Regions from separate parts of the Exiguobacterium sp. RIT341 genome, predicted to be linked through region 2. Evidence: riboswitches for the same ligand, from Rfam matches in the RefSeq annotation. Region 2 holds a riboswitch; the other holds the start of a gene.
The links. A riboswitch is a leader RNA that binds a small molecule or an ion and turns the genes downstream of it on or off. The one in region 2 is predicted to bind S-adenosylmethionine.

Region 1 (8,644 bases), on a different contig from region 2:
CATTACAGACGCCTCCTTTTCTCTGAGTATACAAAAAAGCCGGATTCCTATAAAAGGAATCCGGACTGAGTGAGATCGCTTATTTCCATTCTGCGATGTCAGCGATTGGTAGACGAACCGATGGGTATCCTGCATCTACTGCTTTACCGATTGAAAGCAACATGACTGGGAGGTAACGCTCTTTTTCAAGACCGAATGCTTCCGCGATTTGATCTTTTTCGTAACCGCCGATTGGGTTTGTGTCGTAACCGTGCGCACGAGCGACGAGCATCAATTGCATCGAAACGAGACCTGAGTCGATCAAGATGCTATGTTTCAACGTCTTCTGGACGGTAGAAACCTTTGATGGCTGGTACTTGGCGATCGCGTACTTCTTGTGGCATGAGACCTTTTTCAACAGCCATATCGTAGATTGTCTCGAGTTGATATCGACCGCGTTCATGTCACCGAAGACAGCGATGACAGCAGAAGATGTCTCGACTTGGACTTGGTTGAATTTCGCGAGTGGTGCAAGTGTTGCTTTTCCTTCTTCGCTATCGATAACGAGGAAACGCCATGGTTGCATATTGACAGAAGAAGGTGCAAGTGTTGCTTCTTCAAGGATTTGTGTCATTTCTTCTTTTGAAATTTTTACGTTCGTGTCGTAGTTACGAATCGAGCGACGTCCTTTAACGATTTCCATGAAGTCCGTTGTTGTTTGAGTAGTCATAATTATTCAATCTCCCTTGTGTATGTTTTTTCTTTTTTGTGGTGTGAAAAACTTATTTCCAGTCTGCGATGTCGTTGATCGGTAGGCGAACCGATGGGTATCCTGCATCTACTGCTTTACCGATTGAAAGCAACATGACTGGGAGGTAACGCTCTTTTTCAAGACCGAATGCTTCTGCGATTTGATCTTTTTCGTAACCGCCGATTGGGTTCGTATCATATCCGTGCGCACGAGCGACGAGCATCAATTGCATCGAAACGAGACCTGAGTCGATCAAGATGCTATCTTTCAAATCGTTTGCTGAGATACTGCTGTACATGCCTTGGATTGCAGGTACTTGGCGATCGCGTACTTCTTGTGGCATGAGCCCTTTCGCAACAGCTGTGTCGTAGATGTTTTCGAGTTGATCGACTGCGTTCATGTCACCGAAGACAGCGATGACAGCAGAAGATGTCTCGACTTGGACTTGGTTGAATTTCGCGAGTGGTGCAAGTGTTGCTTTTCCTTCTTCGCTATCGATGACGAGGAAACGCCATGGTTGCATGTTGACGGAAGAAGGTGCAAGTGTTGCTTCTTCAAGGATTTGTGTCATTTCTTCTTTTGAAATTTTTACGTTCGTGTCGTAGTTACGAATCGAGCGACGTCCTTTAACGATTTCCATGAAGTCTGTTTGAGTTTGCGTTGCCATATTAAATCGACTCCTCTTTTAGTTTAGGTAATGCGTCAGCGTTTGCTTCGATGCGCTGAATCATCTCAGCTAACGTCCGTTGTTCTTCAGCAGAGAATCCTTCGAGTAGATCCTCGAGAAACTCATCTTTTTGTTCGCGTAATTGAGCGATGCGCGTCGCCCCTTGTTCCGTTAAAGAAACAAGAATCACCCGATTGTCAGCAGCTGAACGCTCGCGAGCAATCATCCCGGTCGATTCCAGGTGCTTGAGATGACGGGTCACTGCCGCATGATCCACATTAACGCGTTTTTGTAACTCTTTTTGGCTAATCGTTTGATCGACTTGTAGTTGAGCGAGTAGATCCATTCGAGTCTGACTAAAACCATCCGTACAGAGATCAAATTTTTGAGCAATCGTCTTATTGACAGAAACGAGTGCATAGATCAACCGTCCTTTTTCAGTGCAGGAGATACTCAATCCATCACATCCTTCCCTTCGTTCGAAGAAACCTTTGACGTATCAAAGATTGATATGTAAACGAATATAACGTGTTTAATTTGATGACGCAACTTATTTGCTTTTAACATAAAAAGAGATATCATTCACGCGGAATGATATCGAGTCAGGCGACTTAGCTAATTTGGCGTTTAGACGCTGGAATTCCTTTTGCATCGATCGCTGCAATGATCCGACGGAAATAGAACAACCAAAATTGTAGGAATGGTCCGATTAAGAAAATCGAGAGGATTGTACCGAAGAAAACAGGACCACCGAGCAACCAGCCAATGCCGCATGCCGTGACCTCCATGATCGTCCGCATCAGACGAATCGACGTTCCAAATCGCTCTGCAAGTGTCAGCGTCAACCCATCGCGTGGACCGGCTCCATATCCGACAGCAACATAAAGACCTGCCCCCATGCCGATGATGAAGATGCCGAAAATCAACCAGATCGTATTCAACCAAATCGACTCAAAAGAGGGTAAGAGATGAGAATTAAGGACAAGATTCATGAAGACACCGACGAAAATCGCGTTGACGAGTGTTCCAATTTGTGGTGTGACGCGGTCTAATGTGTACTTAACGAACACGAGTAATAGACCAACGAGCAAAATAATCGTTCCGACGGACAGTGGTGTTTTCTTTTGGAGACCGAGATGCAATACATCCCACGTCGAGACACCGAGTTCAGCAGTGATCATCATCGATGAGCCGAGAGCGAGTAAAAATAAACCGAGTAGGAAGAGTCCCCACTTTAACGTAGCGCGTAATAACCAGGAAGCACGATGACGCGTCATGTCTAACACCTCATTTCTTAAAAATAATTGATTCGTTAACTGTATCATGAGGAAAGTAGAAGAAGAAAGACGAAATTTTCCGTTTTTTCCATCTTAAGAAGGAGGGGAAGGTCGAAAGAGAAACGTATACTGAAGAAAAAAGGAGATGACAGGATGAAAGCGATCCGACACCTGATTCGTTTTACATACATAGAAGCCGTCTGTTGCGTCTTTCCCGTCATGATTTTCGCAGCGCTTGCTCTTTCACGTTATCTTCCTGCTGAACCGATCGCTCGATACGATCTCCTGTTGCTATGGTGTCTTCTCGTCCAAATCGTCTTACTTGTCACGCGTTATGAAACGCTGGAAGAGTTCAAACTGATCTTACTCTTTCACGTGATTGGTCTAGCACTTGAACTGTTCAAAGTGAACGTTGGGTCTTGGAGTTATCCGGAACAGGCTCTAACGAAAGTGGCTGGTGTTCCCTTGTATGCAGGATTCATGTATGCAAGTGTCGCAAGTTATGTCTGTCAAGCGTTCCGAAGATTTCATTTACGCTTCACAGCATTCCCACCACCTTGGCTTGCGATCAGCGTAGGCAGTCTCGTCTATCTCAACTTCTTCACCCACCACTGGATCTTCGATGCACGCTGGCTATTGATGGTCCTCGTCGTCCTTGTCTTCTATAAGTCATGGGTTCATTTTACGATCGAGCAGACGATCTACCGGATGCCGCTCGTCCTGTCTTTTTTACTGATCGCGTTCTTTATTTGGATCGCTGAGAATATCGTGACGTTCTTTAAAGGGTGGGTCTATCCGCATCAGGAAAGAGGATGGGAAGTCGTTGATCTCGGAAAATTGTCTTCTTGGTTCCTGCTTGTGATCATCACGGTCCTGATCGTCATCGTCGCGAAATACAAGCAACGGGATCCGGCTGTGGAGATATATCAGCATACATAGACGAAAAACATGACATTTCGTTTGCGATGAAGCGCTTCGATGTTCAACGCTCGTTCTAACATGTGGACGACAAACAACTTGAGCGTGCTTGGCTCAACCAGCAACGAGACGGGAAATTATTGAAAAAAGAGTGAAACATTAGAAGTTTTAAGCCGTAGAGTAAGGTGAGAACTTATTTTTCAAGGAGGACCTTACTCATGTCATCTCAATTAAAGAAAGCAGCGAAGGAGTCGCTCAGCGGTCGTTGGGGATTTGCAGTCCTAGCTTTTCTGCTGTTTAGTATTATTCAGGGTGTTCCTAATTTATTTGGATCGGATATCGATGAGCCGTCTAGTAGTATAGATCTCGTTGTATCATTGGTGTCGATTTTATTGATTCCAGTAGGAGTCGGTTGGACATGGATTGCCATGTCGATTGCTCGTGGCGAAGAAACGAAAGTGACGGATTTGTTTGAGCCATATGGTATGTTCCTGAAAGTGGTGGGGCTGGCCATTGTTCAATTCATCTTTATCGCGCTCTGGACGTTACTCTTAATCATCCCTGGTATCATCAAGTCATTCTCTTACTTGTTGACGTACTACATCCTTCGGGATGAGCCGTCAATCGGTATTCTCGAGGCAATCACGCGTTCACGTCAACTCATGGATGGTCATAAAATGGAAGCATTTTTACTCTTCCTATCATTCATTGGTTGGGCGTTGCTTGTCATCGTTACGCTTGGTCTTGCTGTCCTATGGGTCGGACCATACTTCAGTGTCACGCTTGCCAAATTCTACGATCGTATTCGTGGGGAGCAGGCGCCAGAGCAGACATCAGATTTCGTCGCACCATACTAATTCCGAATCCCGACATCACGTCGGGATTTTTCTTTAGGGGTAAATCCGATAGGAAAAGACGGTTTAATGGTTGCTTTAGTTCAATGAATTCTGTACGATGAATGCAACACATCTTATCTAGAGAAGTCGAGGGACTGGCCCGAAGACACTTCAGCAACCCCGCTATGGCGGAAGGTGCTACTTCCAGGAAGGAATACCTTCTGAAGATAAGAGCGGACAGGACAAGATACCGTCGCTCTTTTCGAACTTCGAAAAGAGCGTTTTTTTATGATAAGGGGGACGATGGAGTGGAGTATGGTTTTTGGTTACCGATTTTTGGGGGATGGTTACGTAACGTCGAGGATGAACAGATGCCAGCGACATTCGATTATGCGAAACAAGTCGCACAAACAGCTGAACGCATCGGCTTCTCGACGACGTTAATTGCGGAATTGAACTTGAACGATATCAAAGGCATCAAGGAACCGAGTCTTGAGGCATGGACAACGGCAGCGGCGATTGCTGCAACAACAGAACGTCTTGAAATCATGACAGCGGTTCGTCCCGGGTTCCATAATCCGGCGACGACGGCGAAGATGGCGGCAAACATCGATCAGTTGAGTGGAGGACGATTTACGCTCAATGTCGTCTCGGCCTGGTGGGCAGAAGAAGCAAAACAATACAACGGTATTTTTACTGCACACGATGAACGCTATGCCCGAACGGAAGAGTTCGTCACGGTCATGAAAGGACTATGGGCAGATGCGTCACCGTACAGCTTCTCCGGCAATCACTACACGATCGAACAGGCAGAACTCCATCCGAAACCCGTCCAGCGTCCGGGAATTAAGCTCTACGCTGGTGGAGAGAGTGAAGCCGGAAAACGGACGATCGTCGAACATTGTGATGCCTACGTCATGCATGGAGGCACTGTTGAAGAAGTAGCTCATAAAATCAATGACATGAAAATACGCCGGGAAGCGACGGGACACGCACCGCTTGAGAGCTTCGGTCTTGCTGCCTACATCATTTGCCGGGATACGGAAGAAGAAGCGCTTCTTGAGTGGCAACGCATCACGGACGTCAAGGAAGACAGCGCCGGTTATGCCGGTTATCAAGATTTCATCAGTAAATCGCAACTCGAACAACAGGTCGAGCGAAATGATTATTCCGTCTCGAACCGTGGTCTGCGACCGAACTTGATCGGAACACCAGAACAGATTGCCGAACGGATTCTAGCGTTCGAAGCCGTTGGTGTCACGTTGCTCTTGTTACAATTCTCACCACAACTCGAAGAAATGGAACGCTTTGCCCGTGACGTAATGCCACTGGTCGAAGCGAAACGAAAGGTAGGTCAACAATCATGACAAAAATTCATATTCTCCACGAAAACCAAGAATGGACGGATCATCTCATCAAACGTCTCGAAGAACTCAAGTTGCCGTACGAGCAGTGGCACTTGAATGAAGGAATCGTACCGTTAGATGAACTGCCGCCAGAAGGTGTCTTTTACAGTCGTATGAGTGCGTCTTCGCATACGCGGGGGCATCGTTATGCGCCAGAGTTGACGGAAGGGGTCCTCGCTTGGTTAGAAGAGCATGACCGGACTGTCTTTAACGGAACGCGTGCGCTCCGTCTTGAAGTCAGCAAAGTCAATCAATACACGGCATTGCGTAAGGCTGGGATTCGTGTACCAAAGACAACAGCTGCTGTCGGACGTGATCAAATCGTACAAGCAGCAAAAGAAATCGGTGTTTCGTCATTCATCACGAAACATAACCGTGCCGGGAAAGGTCTCGGCGTCCAGTTATTCCATTCGATTGAAGCACTTGAAGCTTATCTCGATGGTTCGACATTCGACGAACCAGTCGATGGCATCACGTTGATTCAAGAGTACATCCAAGCACCAGAACCGTACATCACGCGGTGTGAGTTCGTGGGTGGAAAATTCGTCTATGCGGTCCGAGTCGATACGTCGGAAGGATTCGAACTTTGCCCAGCTGATGCGTGTGTGATTGATGACTTGTTTTGCCCAGTTGGTGAAGAAGCGCCGCAAACACCGATGAAGTTCCAAATCGTTGAAGGCTTCGATGATCCAATCATTGAAAAGTACGAAGCGTTCCTCCAAGCGAACCAGATCGCGGTCGCAGGTATCGAGTTCATTAAGGATGCGTCAGGTACGATCTATACGTATGATGTCAATACGAATACGAACTATAATTCCGATGCCGAAGCTGCTGCAGGACGCTACGGCATGCTTGAACTGGCGAAGTTCCTCGGAGCTGCTCTTGAAACAAGCACAGTAAAATAAGAATCTGCTCCCGCCCTGTCACCGGACGTTACAAGACCGGATGACAGGGTATTTGTATAGAAAGGGGGCGGATCTATGATTACGTGGAGAGAAGAACGACAGCTCGATATCCCGATTGAGGAAGCATGGCACTTGTTTGATCACACGCGGCTGCAACGTCTGATTCCGAACGTCGTCCAGCATGAGGTGATTGAACGAAAACCGGGTGTCGTCGGTTCGACGTATCGTCAAACGTACATGCAGGGCAACCGACTCGAAACCTACATCGTGACCGATTTAGCCTATACGAATGAGCCGGACTTTAAACAAAATACGATTGGATTCACGTTAGCTAAAATATTTAAGATTGAGATGACGTTTACGCTCAAACCACTTGGACACGCTCGTTGTCTGTTGATTTATACAGGAAAAAATGAAGGGGCAAACTTCGTTGGGAAAAGTCTCTTGTCACTCGGTGGCGAACGAGAAAACGAGAAAATTGTTCAGGCCTTGTTGCAACGTGTCGAAGAAGAGGCAGCGAAACAAAAGAAGAACAATGCATGAAAAAACGGATTCCCGCGCCTGAGAATCCGTTTTTTCATATCTTATCGATTCGTATACGATTTGTGACCACTCGGTAAAACGGATAGGCAGTCGACACCTTGATAACGTTCTCGTTTTCTATCGCTGGATCGAGCGATTTTGGATTATCAAAAAGCTTAGTTACCGACTACTATTTTTAAGTATAAATACGGTTATTAAATTTTCATTTAATCCAAAGATTATATCGTTACGATAGTCGACGCAAACGAGAAATCTGTGAATCATCTTGAAGCTCCTTTAATGGTCGAAACCGAACAGCTCGTAATTCTTGTTGATCAAGCGATAGTTCAGGATCGATCCCGAGTCGAGGTTCAGGACTATCTAAGACACGGCGAACGAGAAAACATGTCTCTGTTCCTTGATCCATTGAAATCTCGTAAAGTTTCCGTTCGACCGTGACGTGAAGATGCGTTTCTTCTAACACTTCTCGCACGACGGCATGCTCTTTAGTTTCACCGTTCTCGACACCTCCGCCGGGTAACGTCCAAAATGTCCGGGAAGGGGTATGTAACTCGACCATTAGAATCTGTTGCTCTTCAATCAACGCAGCGCATACGCGATGTCGCAAATCGCATTCCTCCTTCAACGTGTTCAAAAAAGAGACCGAAACGACAGTTCCGGTCTCTTTTAAAATCATTGTGCGTATAACGCTGTTAATTGCTGTTGGATCGTATCGTTGTTCAAATACTCATCGTATGTCGTTTCTTTATCGACGATACCGTTTGGTGTCAACTCGATGATGCGGTTCGCGATCGTTTCGACGAACTGGTGGTCATGCGAGCTGAAGAGCATTGCGCCTTTATAAGCGATCAAACCATCGTTGAGTGCCGTGATCGATTCGAGATCCAAGTGGTTCGTTGGATCGTCGAGTACAAGGACGTTAGCACCACTGAGCATCGCTTTTGAAAGCATACAACGGACTTTTTCGCCCCCGGATAAGACAGATGCTTTTTTCATGACTTCTTCTCCTGAGAAGAGCATCCGACCGAGGAATCCACGGAGGAACGTATCGCTCTCATCTGCCGGTGAATACTGACGGAGCCAATCGAGGATCGTCTTATCCGAGCCTTCGAAGAATTCCGAGTTATCTTTCGGCAAGTATGATTGGGAAGTCGTGACGCCCCATTTGAATGTACCGCTGTCCGGTTCCATCTCACCCATAAGGATTTTGAATAGTGTCGTGATCGCGATATCGCTCTGGCTGATGAACGCGACTTTATCCGTCTTGTTCAACGAGAAGCGGACATTATCAAGGACTTTGACGCCATCGATCGTCTTCGAGAGACCATCGACCATCAAGAGATCATTTCCGATTTCGCGTTC
Region 2 (8,644 bases):
GGCTTGAATTATCCGATGGGACCCTTTGAACTGGGTGACTTGGTCGGACTCGATACTCGACTCCACAACTTAAAGTATCTCCATGAGAAACTCGGTGAAAAATACCGTCCGGCACCACTGCTTGAACAGTATGTCAAAGCCGGTCGACTCGGTCGTAAAACAGGTCGTGGGGTTTACGACTACACGAATCGTGAGGTGACGTCATGAAACGTGTTGCCATCATCGATGCCGTTCGGACACCAATCGGTCGCTATAACGGCGCGTTGCGTCAAGTTCGCCCGGATGATTTAGGGGCACGTGTCATCGAAGCGTTGCTGAAGCGCAATCCACAAGTCGATCCAAAGACGATCGAGGAAGTCATTTTCGGCAATGCGAATCAGGCGGGGGAAGATAACCGGAACGTCGCCCGGATGTCCGGACTGCTGGCTGGTCTACCGGTCGAAGTCGCCGGTACGACGATCAATCGCTTATGTGGATCAGGACTCGACGCCGTCATCGCAGCAGCGCGTGGGATTGCCTTAGGTGAAGGGGACATCTATATCGCTGGAGGAACGGAAAGCATGACACGTGCACCGTTCGTCCTCGCGAAGCCGGATCAAGCCAACCCGCGTGGCAATCAGACGATGTATGATACGACGATTGGCTGGCGGTTCGTCAATGATCGCTTAGCAGATCAATATGGAACGGATTCGATGCCGGAGACAGCTGAGAACGTCGCCCGTCAGTACGGCATCTCACGCGAAGCACAGGATGACTTTGCGTTCGAAAGCCAGCAACGCGCAAAACGAGCCATCGAGGCAGAGCGCTTCACGGAAGAACTAGTTGCGGTTACGCAAACGGATCGGAAAGGCAACGTCAGCGTCTTTGATCAAGATGAACACCCACGCCCTGAGACGACACGTGAGAAACTCGCGACGCTTCGTCCTTTATTCCCGAACGGTACCGTGACGGCGGGAAATGCATCTGGCGTCAATGATGGTGCGTCGGCGCTGTTATTGATGAGTGAAGAAAAAGCAAACGAACTCGGCTTGACACCGCTTGGGTATTACCGAGCGAGTGCGACAGCAGGCGTTGAACCCGCCATCATGGGCATCGGACCGATCGATGCGACGGAAAAAGTTCTCCGGCGGGCAGGATTGACGGTCGAACAGCTCGATCAGATTGAGTTGAACGAAGCGTTTGCGGCTCAAAGTCTTGCTTGTATTGAAGCACTCGGTCTACCGAGCGAAAAAGTCAACGTCAACGGCGGAGCGATTGCCTTCGGTCATCCGCTCGGCGCAAGTGGAGCGCGGATTTTGACGACGTTATTGCATGAGATGCGCCGGACGAACCGGACATATGGTCTTGCCACGATGTGTGTCGGAGTTGGACAAGGGATCGCACTCGTCGTCGATCGGGAGGGACTCGTATGATTCATTTGGAACGAGAAGGCTATATCGCGATCGTCCGGATCGATCGCCCAGAACGGTTGAACTGTCTCGATTATCCGACACTTGTCGCCTTAAAGGAACAAGTCGATATGTTGTCAGTCGACTCGGAAGCGCGGGTCGTCCTGTTTACAGGAACCGGTAAAGCTTTCAGTGCCGGCGCCGATTTAAAGGAACGTGTACATTTGAATGAAGAAGAAGTCCGACGTAATGTCCTTGCGATTCGCAACGTCTTCACCTCGATTGCACAATTACCCCAACCGACAATCGCTGCCGTCAATGGGCACGCGCTCGGTGGTGGCTTTGAATGGATTCTTGCCTGTGATTTCCGGTTTCTCGTTGAGGATGCACTCGTCGGGTTGACGGAGACTAGCTTCGGAATCATTCCTGGGGCTGGCGGAACACAACGCTTGCCGCGATTGATCGGGGAGACACGAGCAAAGGAACTGATCTTCACGGCGAAAAAAATCGATGCGATGACAGCAGAACGTTACGGACTCGCGACAGCCGTCGTCGCCCGGGAAGCGTTGATGACGACCTGTCTTGAGTTTGCCGGTCAGATGTTACAAAACGGTCCGATCGCCTTGCGCCAAGCGAAACGAGCAATTGATCAAGGACGGGATGTCTCGCTCGAGAAAGGACTGCAGCTCGAGACGGAAGCTTATGAAGTCGTCATTCCGACCGCCGATCGTCAGGAAGCGCTACAAGCCTTCGCTGAAAAACGACCACCACGCTTTGAAGGAAGATGAGGATGGTCGACGTTTGAAATAACCCGTATACTAACGATACACACTATGAACGACTGAAGAGAGAGTGAATACCATGAGTGCGAACACCCAATCAATGATCTTTACGATTTACGGGGATTATATCCGTCATTACGGCAATCAAATCTGGGTCGGGAGTTTAATTCGACTCGTCAAAGAGTTCGGACATAACGAACAAGCCGTTCGGGTCGCAGTATCCCGGATGGTCAAACAAGGCTGGCTCGTCTCCGAGAAGCAGGGGAGTAAAAGCTTCTATTCGTTGACGCCACGTGGGGTGGAACGTATGGAAGAAGCAGCGCGCCGGATCTATAAATCAACACCGCACGACTGGGACGGGAAGTGGCGGACGTTAATGTACACGATTCCTGAGGATAAGCGACAGATTCGCGATGAGCTCCGTAAAGAACTGACGTGGAGTGGGTTTGGCAACTTATCAAACGGGGTCTGGATTTCGCCGAATCCGCTTGAAAAAGAGGCGGAACGATTGATTAAAGCGTACGAAATCGAAGAGTATGTCGATTTCTTCGTCGGTGAATACCACGGTCCAAAGCAAGACCAATCCCTTGTTGAGCGCGCTTTTCCACTAGAGGAATTGCAGGAACGTTACGAAACGTTCATCACGGATTATAGCCGGCAATACATCGTCCATCAGAGTCAGCTCCAATTAGGAGAAATGACGGATGAGCAGTGTTTCGTCGAACGGACGATGCTCGTACATGAGTACCGAAAATTCCTCTTCACGGATCCGGGACTCCCGCAAGAACTATTACCGGATGCTTGGAGCGGACACCATGCGGCACTGTTGTTCGAGCAATATTACCGTCTGCTTGCGCAACCAGCGAGCCGGTTCTTTGAATCAATCTTTGAAGAGACACACGATGTGTCACAACGTAGCGCTTCGTATGATGCAACAGAACACCCGCTGTTTGCGGAACGATGATATATAAAAAAGCGGGACGGATCACGCGATCCGCCCCGCATTCGTGTCATTCAGATGTGTTTTGTTCGGTTGATCCTGCGAGAATGTTTCGGAAAGCGTAACCTTTATCGACATAGGAATCAATCGACTCCTGAATCATCGCGAGGTCCGCTTCCGTCAGTTCACGCACGACTTTACCCGGTGAGCCGATGATCAGCGAACGGGGTGGGAAGACTTTTCCTGATGGAATCAACGTGTTCGCCCCGATGATGCATTCTTCACCAACATCTGCGTGATCAAGAACGGTCGCGCCCATTCCGACGATCGAACGACGTCCGATTTTACAGCCGTGTAAAATCGCGTTATGTCCGACCGTCACTTCATCCTCGATGACGACAGGTGCGCCTTCGTACAGATGAATCGTTGCGTTGTCTTGGATACTGCAGCGTTTGCCGATTGCAATCGGTCCTTCGTCACCGCGTAAGACAGCGTTGAACCAGATGGTAGACTCGGAACCGATCGTGACGTCTCCAATCAGATAAGCGCCAGGAGCGATGAATACATCGGATGCTACGTTCGGATGAATCGATTGATACGGAATCTTCATAACAGAACGACCTCATTTCTAGGATAAGATGAACTACTATTCATTCCCTGTCAGTATATCATGCGGTGGGAGTCGAGAACGGAGGAAAGATATGTTTCCGATTTGTGAGCTATTCAACATTCGTTATCCATTGATCCAAGGAGGGATGGGTAACATTAGTCATGCAGCACTCACGGCAGCGGTGTCGAATGCCGGAGGACTCGGAACGCTTGGGTGCGGTACGTTGTCGGTCGATGAAGTAGCGTCTCGGATTCAGGAGACACGAACCCTGACGGAGCAACCATTTGCCTTGAACATCGCGATTCGTGTATCTCCTTATACGGAAGCACTGATCGATCTCGCGATTGCAGAAAAGATTCCGGTCGTCTCTTTGTCGGCAGGAAATCCGGCACCATACATAGAGCGACTACAAGCCGCTGGCATCAAAACGATTGCGGTCGTCGCCTCGGTCAAACAGGCAGTAAAGGCAGAACAGGCAGGCGCTGATGTACTCGTAGCAGAAGGGGTTGAAGCGGCAGGTATCAATTCCCCGCTTGAACTGACGACCCTCACTTTGATTCCGCAGCTTGTCGACCGGGTCAAGATTCCAGTTCTTGCAGCGGGTGGGGTTGGCGATGGGCGTGGGCTAGCAGCTGTCCTGTTGCTTGGTGCTGCCGGCGTCCAGCTCGGAACACGGTTGATCGCGACGGAAGATGCGAAGGTCCACCCAGTTTATAAATCGCGCTTAACGGATGCGACAGATACCGATACACGCATCATCGGACGTTCCGTCGGATTCGTACGACGTGTCCTTGATGGTCCTTACGTCGAACACCTCACAGCCGAGACACCTGCTGCTTTTCTCGATCAGACGAATGAGTCGTATCATATTACAGGCGCTCTTGAAGGCGATGAAGAGAAAGGATATGTCAACGCTGGACTGGTTGCCGGTTTGATTCGTGATGTGCCAACGGTTGCTGAGTTGTTTACGCGCATGATGGAGGAAGCAGAGGAACAGCTGAAGCGGACGACTGCTCGTTTTGCGACATGAACATACAATGATGACCCGTAAACCCGCTTGTGGAAAGCGGGTTTTTTCATGTTTTTTGAAAATGGGACATTTGTCCTTTTCAAGTGAGGCACGAATAAGGTCTACTCTAGTGTAGAGATTAAAGGAGGAGATGACGTGCAAGGAGTCGTGTTTGCTTTGATGAGCGGTCTGTTCATCGCCCTGCAAGGTATATTCAATGCGCGCCTTGCGACAGGCGTCGGACCGTGGTTATCCGTATTGATCGTCCACTTTGTTGGTCTGATGGGTTGTTTAGTCATTTATAGCTTCGTACGAGATCGGAAAATCGGCGGATTCCGTCAGTTACCGTGGATTTATGCGAGCGGTGGTTTGATTGGCGTGCTAGTCGTCGTAACGGAACTCACAGCGATCCAAAAACTCGGGATGACATGGGCGATGTGTTTGTTACTCGTCGCGCAGATTTTATGTGCCTTTCTGATTGATTTAAAAGGATGGTTCGGTGTCTTAAAAAAACAAGGAAATCGTGGTCAGTGGGTTGGTGTGGGTCTCATGCTTGCAGGAGTTGCGATTTTCTCACTTGCCTAAAGGGAGGGAATGAACATGGAAACCGTCATCCAACAATATGGACTGGATACGATTTTAACGGAAGAGACGCGCGCTTGGTTGCGTGAAGAAACCTTCCGAAAAGGAGAACTCCTCTGTACGACCGGTGCGACAATCGACCGGATGTACTTCATCGTCGCAGGCAAGGTCAAGATTTCTGCTGCTTCGTCAGAAGGGAAACAACGGATTTTACGATTCAAAACACCACTGACAGTGATTGGTGACGCCGAGTTCATCAATGAACGAGAAGTGTTGAATACAGTTGAGGCGGTGACCGATGTCGAGGTGTTGAGCGTACCGTATGCGATTTTACGCGAGCACAATACAACGAACGTCTTTCTGCAATTCTTATTACGCACGATCACAGCGAAGTGGTATGCCGACTCGAAATCAGCGTCGCACCATGTATTGTATACAGTTGAAGAGCGATTTGCAGGGTATTTGTTGTCGATTGCTTCTGAAGCCAGTGACAGTTTATTTTATCAGGAGATGCGGACGTCGAACCTGCATGACGTTGCTGACTGGCTTGGAACGAGTTATCGCCATCTCAACCGGATCATCACGAAATTATGTGAAGAAGAGATTCTCGTTCGACGACGCGGGAAAATCATCATTGTCGATCTGGAGCGGATTCGCGAGAAGGCGAACGGCAACAGCTATGAGTAAGGAGGAACGAACATGGTAATAGGCATCGTGTGTGCCGTATTGGCAGGGATGCTAATCAGTTTGCAGACGGTATTGAATGCTCGGATGAGTGATGCATTCGGCGCATGGGCGACGACAACGCTGGTTTTCTTCGTCGGCTTCATCGGAGCAAGCATCACGTATGTCCTGTTTCATGGTGGAACGATCGGACAGATTCAAAATGTGTCACCACTCTACTGGTTCGGTGGACTCGTAGGTGTCGGTGTCGTCTTTTGTGTCATGCGCGGGATTCAATTGCTTGGTCCGTCCGTCGCGATTTCTGTCGTGTTGATTTCGCAGTTGAGCTTTGCCCTCGCTGTTGATACGTTCGGTTGGTTCGGTTTGCCGCAAATCGACTTATCGTTTGGTCAGCTCATCGGTCTCGCTGTCATGGTGTGTGGCATCTTCGTCTTGAAACGGTATCAAGTCGTGGCACCGGAACAACAGGCAAAGGATCAAGTAGAACGTGTTTCATGACTTACTTTTTCCATAACAATGAAACAGGTCAGCAAACCAACGTTTACTGACCTGTTTTTATATACATTTTTTTGAATCAGACCGTCGTCGTATCTTTCCATTCCTGTTCGATGAAGGCATCACGACCAGAAGCAGCACGATCTTTTTTGTAGTGTTCTGGATTTTTCTTATGGAAGTCTTGGTGGTACTCTTCCGCTGGATAAAATTCAGAAGCAGCATTGATCCGCGTCACGATTGGCTGTTTGAAACGGTTGCTTGCAGCAAGAGCGTCACGAGAAGTAATCGCAGCTTCATGCTGCGCATCCGTATGATAGAAGATTGCTGGCGCGTACTGCGTACCGCGATCTTGGAATTGACCTTCTGCATCCGTCGGATCCGTTTGGGGCCAGTAGAGTTCAAGTAAACGCTCGTACGGGAACAGGCTCGGATCAAACGTGATTTGGACGACCTCGAGGTGTCCCGTCGTTCCTGTTTTGACTTGCTCGTATGTCGGGTTATCGACGTGTCCGCCCATGTAACCTGATACGATTCCCTCGATTCCTGGTAATTCTTCAAATGGTGTCACCATGCACCAAAAACATCCACCTGCAAATGTTGCTTTTTCCATCTGTCTCTTCCTCTCCGTGGGAAATCCCCATTGTATGTCTGACAGCGAGAAAACGAAAACGACTCCTTCGCTTGGTTGCAAAAGGAGTCGCCGCTTTTTATCAACCAAAGCTTTCGCTTTGCTGGTCGTAGCACCTTGCTATGCGCAGGTTGCTGGGACGTCATCGATCCAGATCTCTCGGTCCACTCTTGATAAGGGTATATGAAGTTGATGTCATTCGTTATCATTGTTGTGATGATACCATTCACAAAGAAATAAAGTCAATCCTTAGAATTTAAGGCACGTAAAACGGTTGCTCCAAGTGTCTTCGCACCGATCAACAACGCTTGTTCATTGATCTCGTACTGTGGATGGTGCTGCGGATAGTTGACGCGACCGTCCGTATAGCCAGAGCCGGTAAAGAAATAACTACCCGGGACGTGTGTTAAGTAATGTGCGAAGTCGTCCGCCGCCATCATTGGTGTGAGTGCCCGGACGGATGCTTCCGGTAAGAAAGCAGCAGCTTCCTGAACGAGTTTTGTCTCATCCGGGTGATTCCAGAGCGCCGGGTAACCAGTCGTGAAGTCAATCGAATACGAAGCACCGATGCCGGCACACGTCGTCTTAGCGACAAGATCGACTTCTTGCCGGAGCTGATGCCGAAGTGTCTCATTGAACGTTCGGATTTCCCCGACAATGCGTGCCTCACCCGTAACGATATTTGGTGCTGTTCCTGCATGGAAAGAACCGATTGCGAGAACAGCCGGCTCAAACGGATCAACCCGTCGACTAACGAGATGTTGTAAGTTGCAGACGAGTTGCGCTCCAGCGACGAGAGCATCTTTTGTTTTATGCGGTGCCTGGGCATGCCCACCTTGACCATGGACGATGATTTCGAATTCGTCGATCGCACACAATGTATGTCCTTCCCGGAATCCGATCGTGCCAACCGGTAAATCATTTTCGAGATGTGTCGCGAAAATTGCATCGACCCCTTCGAGGACGCCGGCTTCGATCATTTGGATTGCTCCACCGGGAAAGACCTCTTCTCCATGCTGGTGGATGATCCGAATCGTTCCTTGCAATTGATCGCGTAACGGATAGAGTGTAGCAGCAAGGGCCATCACGATCGCCGTATGACCATCGTGTCCACATGCATGCATGACACCGGGATGGATCGACCGGAAGGCAAGCGTCGTCTCTTCTTGAAGTGGTAAAGCATCAAAATCGGCACGGACCGCAATCGTCGGACCAGGCTGTTTGCCTTCGATCGTCGCGACGACACCACGACCTCCGACGGCTGTTTGATGAGGAATGCCCTGTTCTGCGTAAAAGGCGGCAATCCGTTCTGGTGTGCGGACTTCCTGGAAAGAGAGTTCCGGGTGTCGATGAAAATCGCGACGTAACGCGATCATTGTCGGTTCGAATTGTTCGAGTGCTTCAAAAAGTTGAGTTTGCATGTTCAAGCTCCTTTAACGTGTGTCTTTTCGCGAAAATGGGTACAGATACAGGTAATCACGAAAGGGGATAATGTAACATGGGAGAAATCGTCGTCAATGCTGTAC

Region 1: another riboswitch for S-adenosylmethionine. It lies ahead of BW42_RS12845 (LLM class flavin-dependent oxidoreductase); the one in region 2 lies ahead of msrA (peptide-methionine (S)-S-oxide reductase MsrA).

The regions. Positions count from the first base shown of each region.
Region 1 covers NZ_JFYW01000010.1:85,129-93,772, forward strand. The annotation lists gene BW42_RS12810 (NAD(FAD)-utilizing dehydrogenase) at 1-3, opposite strand, end outside; gene BW42_RS12815 (nitroreductase family protein) at 80-709, opposite strand; gene BW42_RS12820 (nitroreductase family protein) at 762-1,397, opposite strand; gene BW42_RS12825 (MarR family winged helix-turn-helix transcriptional regulator) at 1,399-1,854, opposite strand; gene BW42_RS12830 (YitT family protein) at 2,009-2,674, opposite strand; gene BW42_RS12835 (DUF817 domain-containing protein) at 2,828-3,613, shown strand; gene BW42_RS12840 (DUF975 family protein) at 3,811-4,449, shown strand; SAM riboswitch class I at 4,560-4,662, shown strand; gene BW42_RS12845 (LLM class flavin-dependent oxidoreductase) at 4,737-5,795, shown strand; gene BW42_RS12850 (RimK family alpha-L-glutamate ligase) at 5,792-6,739, shown strand; gene BW42_RS12855 (hypothetical protein) at 6,815-7,282, shown strand; gene BW42_RS16065 (NUDIX domain-containing protein) at 7,509-7,889, opposite strand; gene BW42_RS12865 (ABC-F family ATP-binding cassette domain-containing protein) at 7,955-8,644, opposite strand, start outside.
Region 2 covers NZ_JFYW01000009.1:36,967-45,610, reverse strand. The annotation lists gene BW42_RS11205 (3-hydroxyacyl-CoA dehydrogenase) at 1-207, shown strand, start outside; gene BW42_RS11200 (acetyl-CoA C-acyltransferase) at 204-1,412, shown strand; gene BW42_RS11195 (enoyl-CoA hydratase-related protein) at 1,409-2,176, shown strand; gene paaX (phenylacetic acid degradation operon negative regulatory protein PaaX) at 2,250-3,134, shown strand; gene BW42_RS11185 (gamma carbonic anhydrase family protein) at 3,181-3,720, opposite strand; gene BW42_RS11180 (nitronate monooxygenase family protein) at 3,812-4,750, shown strand; gene BW42_RS11175 (DMT family transporter) at 4,886-5,314, shown strand; gene BW42_RS11170 (Crp/Fnr family transcriptional regulator) at 5,330-5,998, shown strand; gene BW42_RS11165 (DMT family transporter) at 6,011-6,493, shown strand; gene msrA (peptide-methionine (S)-S-oxide reductase MsrA) at 6,570-7,100, opposite strand; SAM riboswitch class I at 7,195-7,298, opposite strand; gene BW42_RS11155 (M20 family metallopeptidase) at 7,361-8,539, opposite strand; gene BW42_RS11150 (putative quinol monooxygenase) at 8,617-8,644, shown strand, end outside.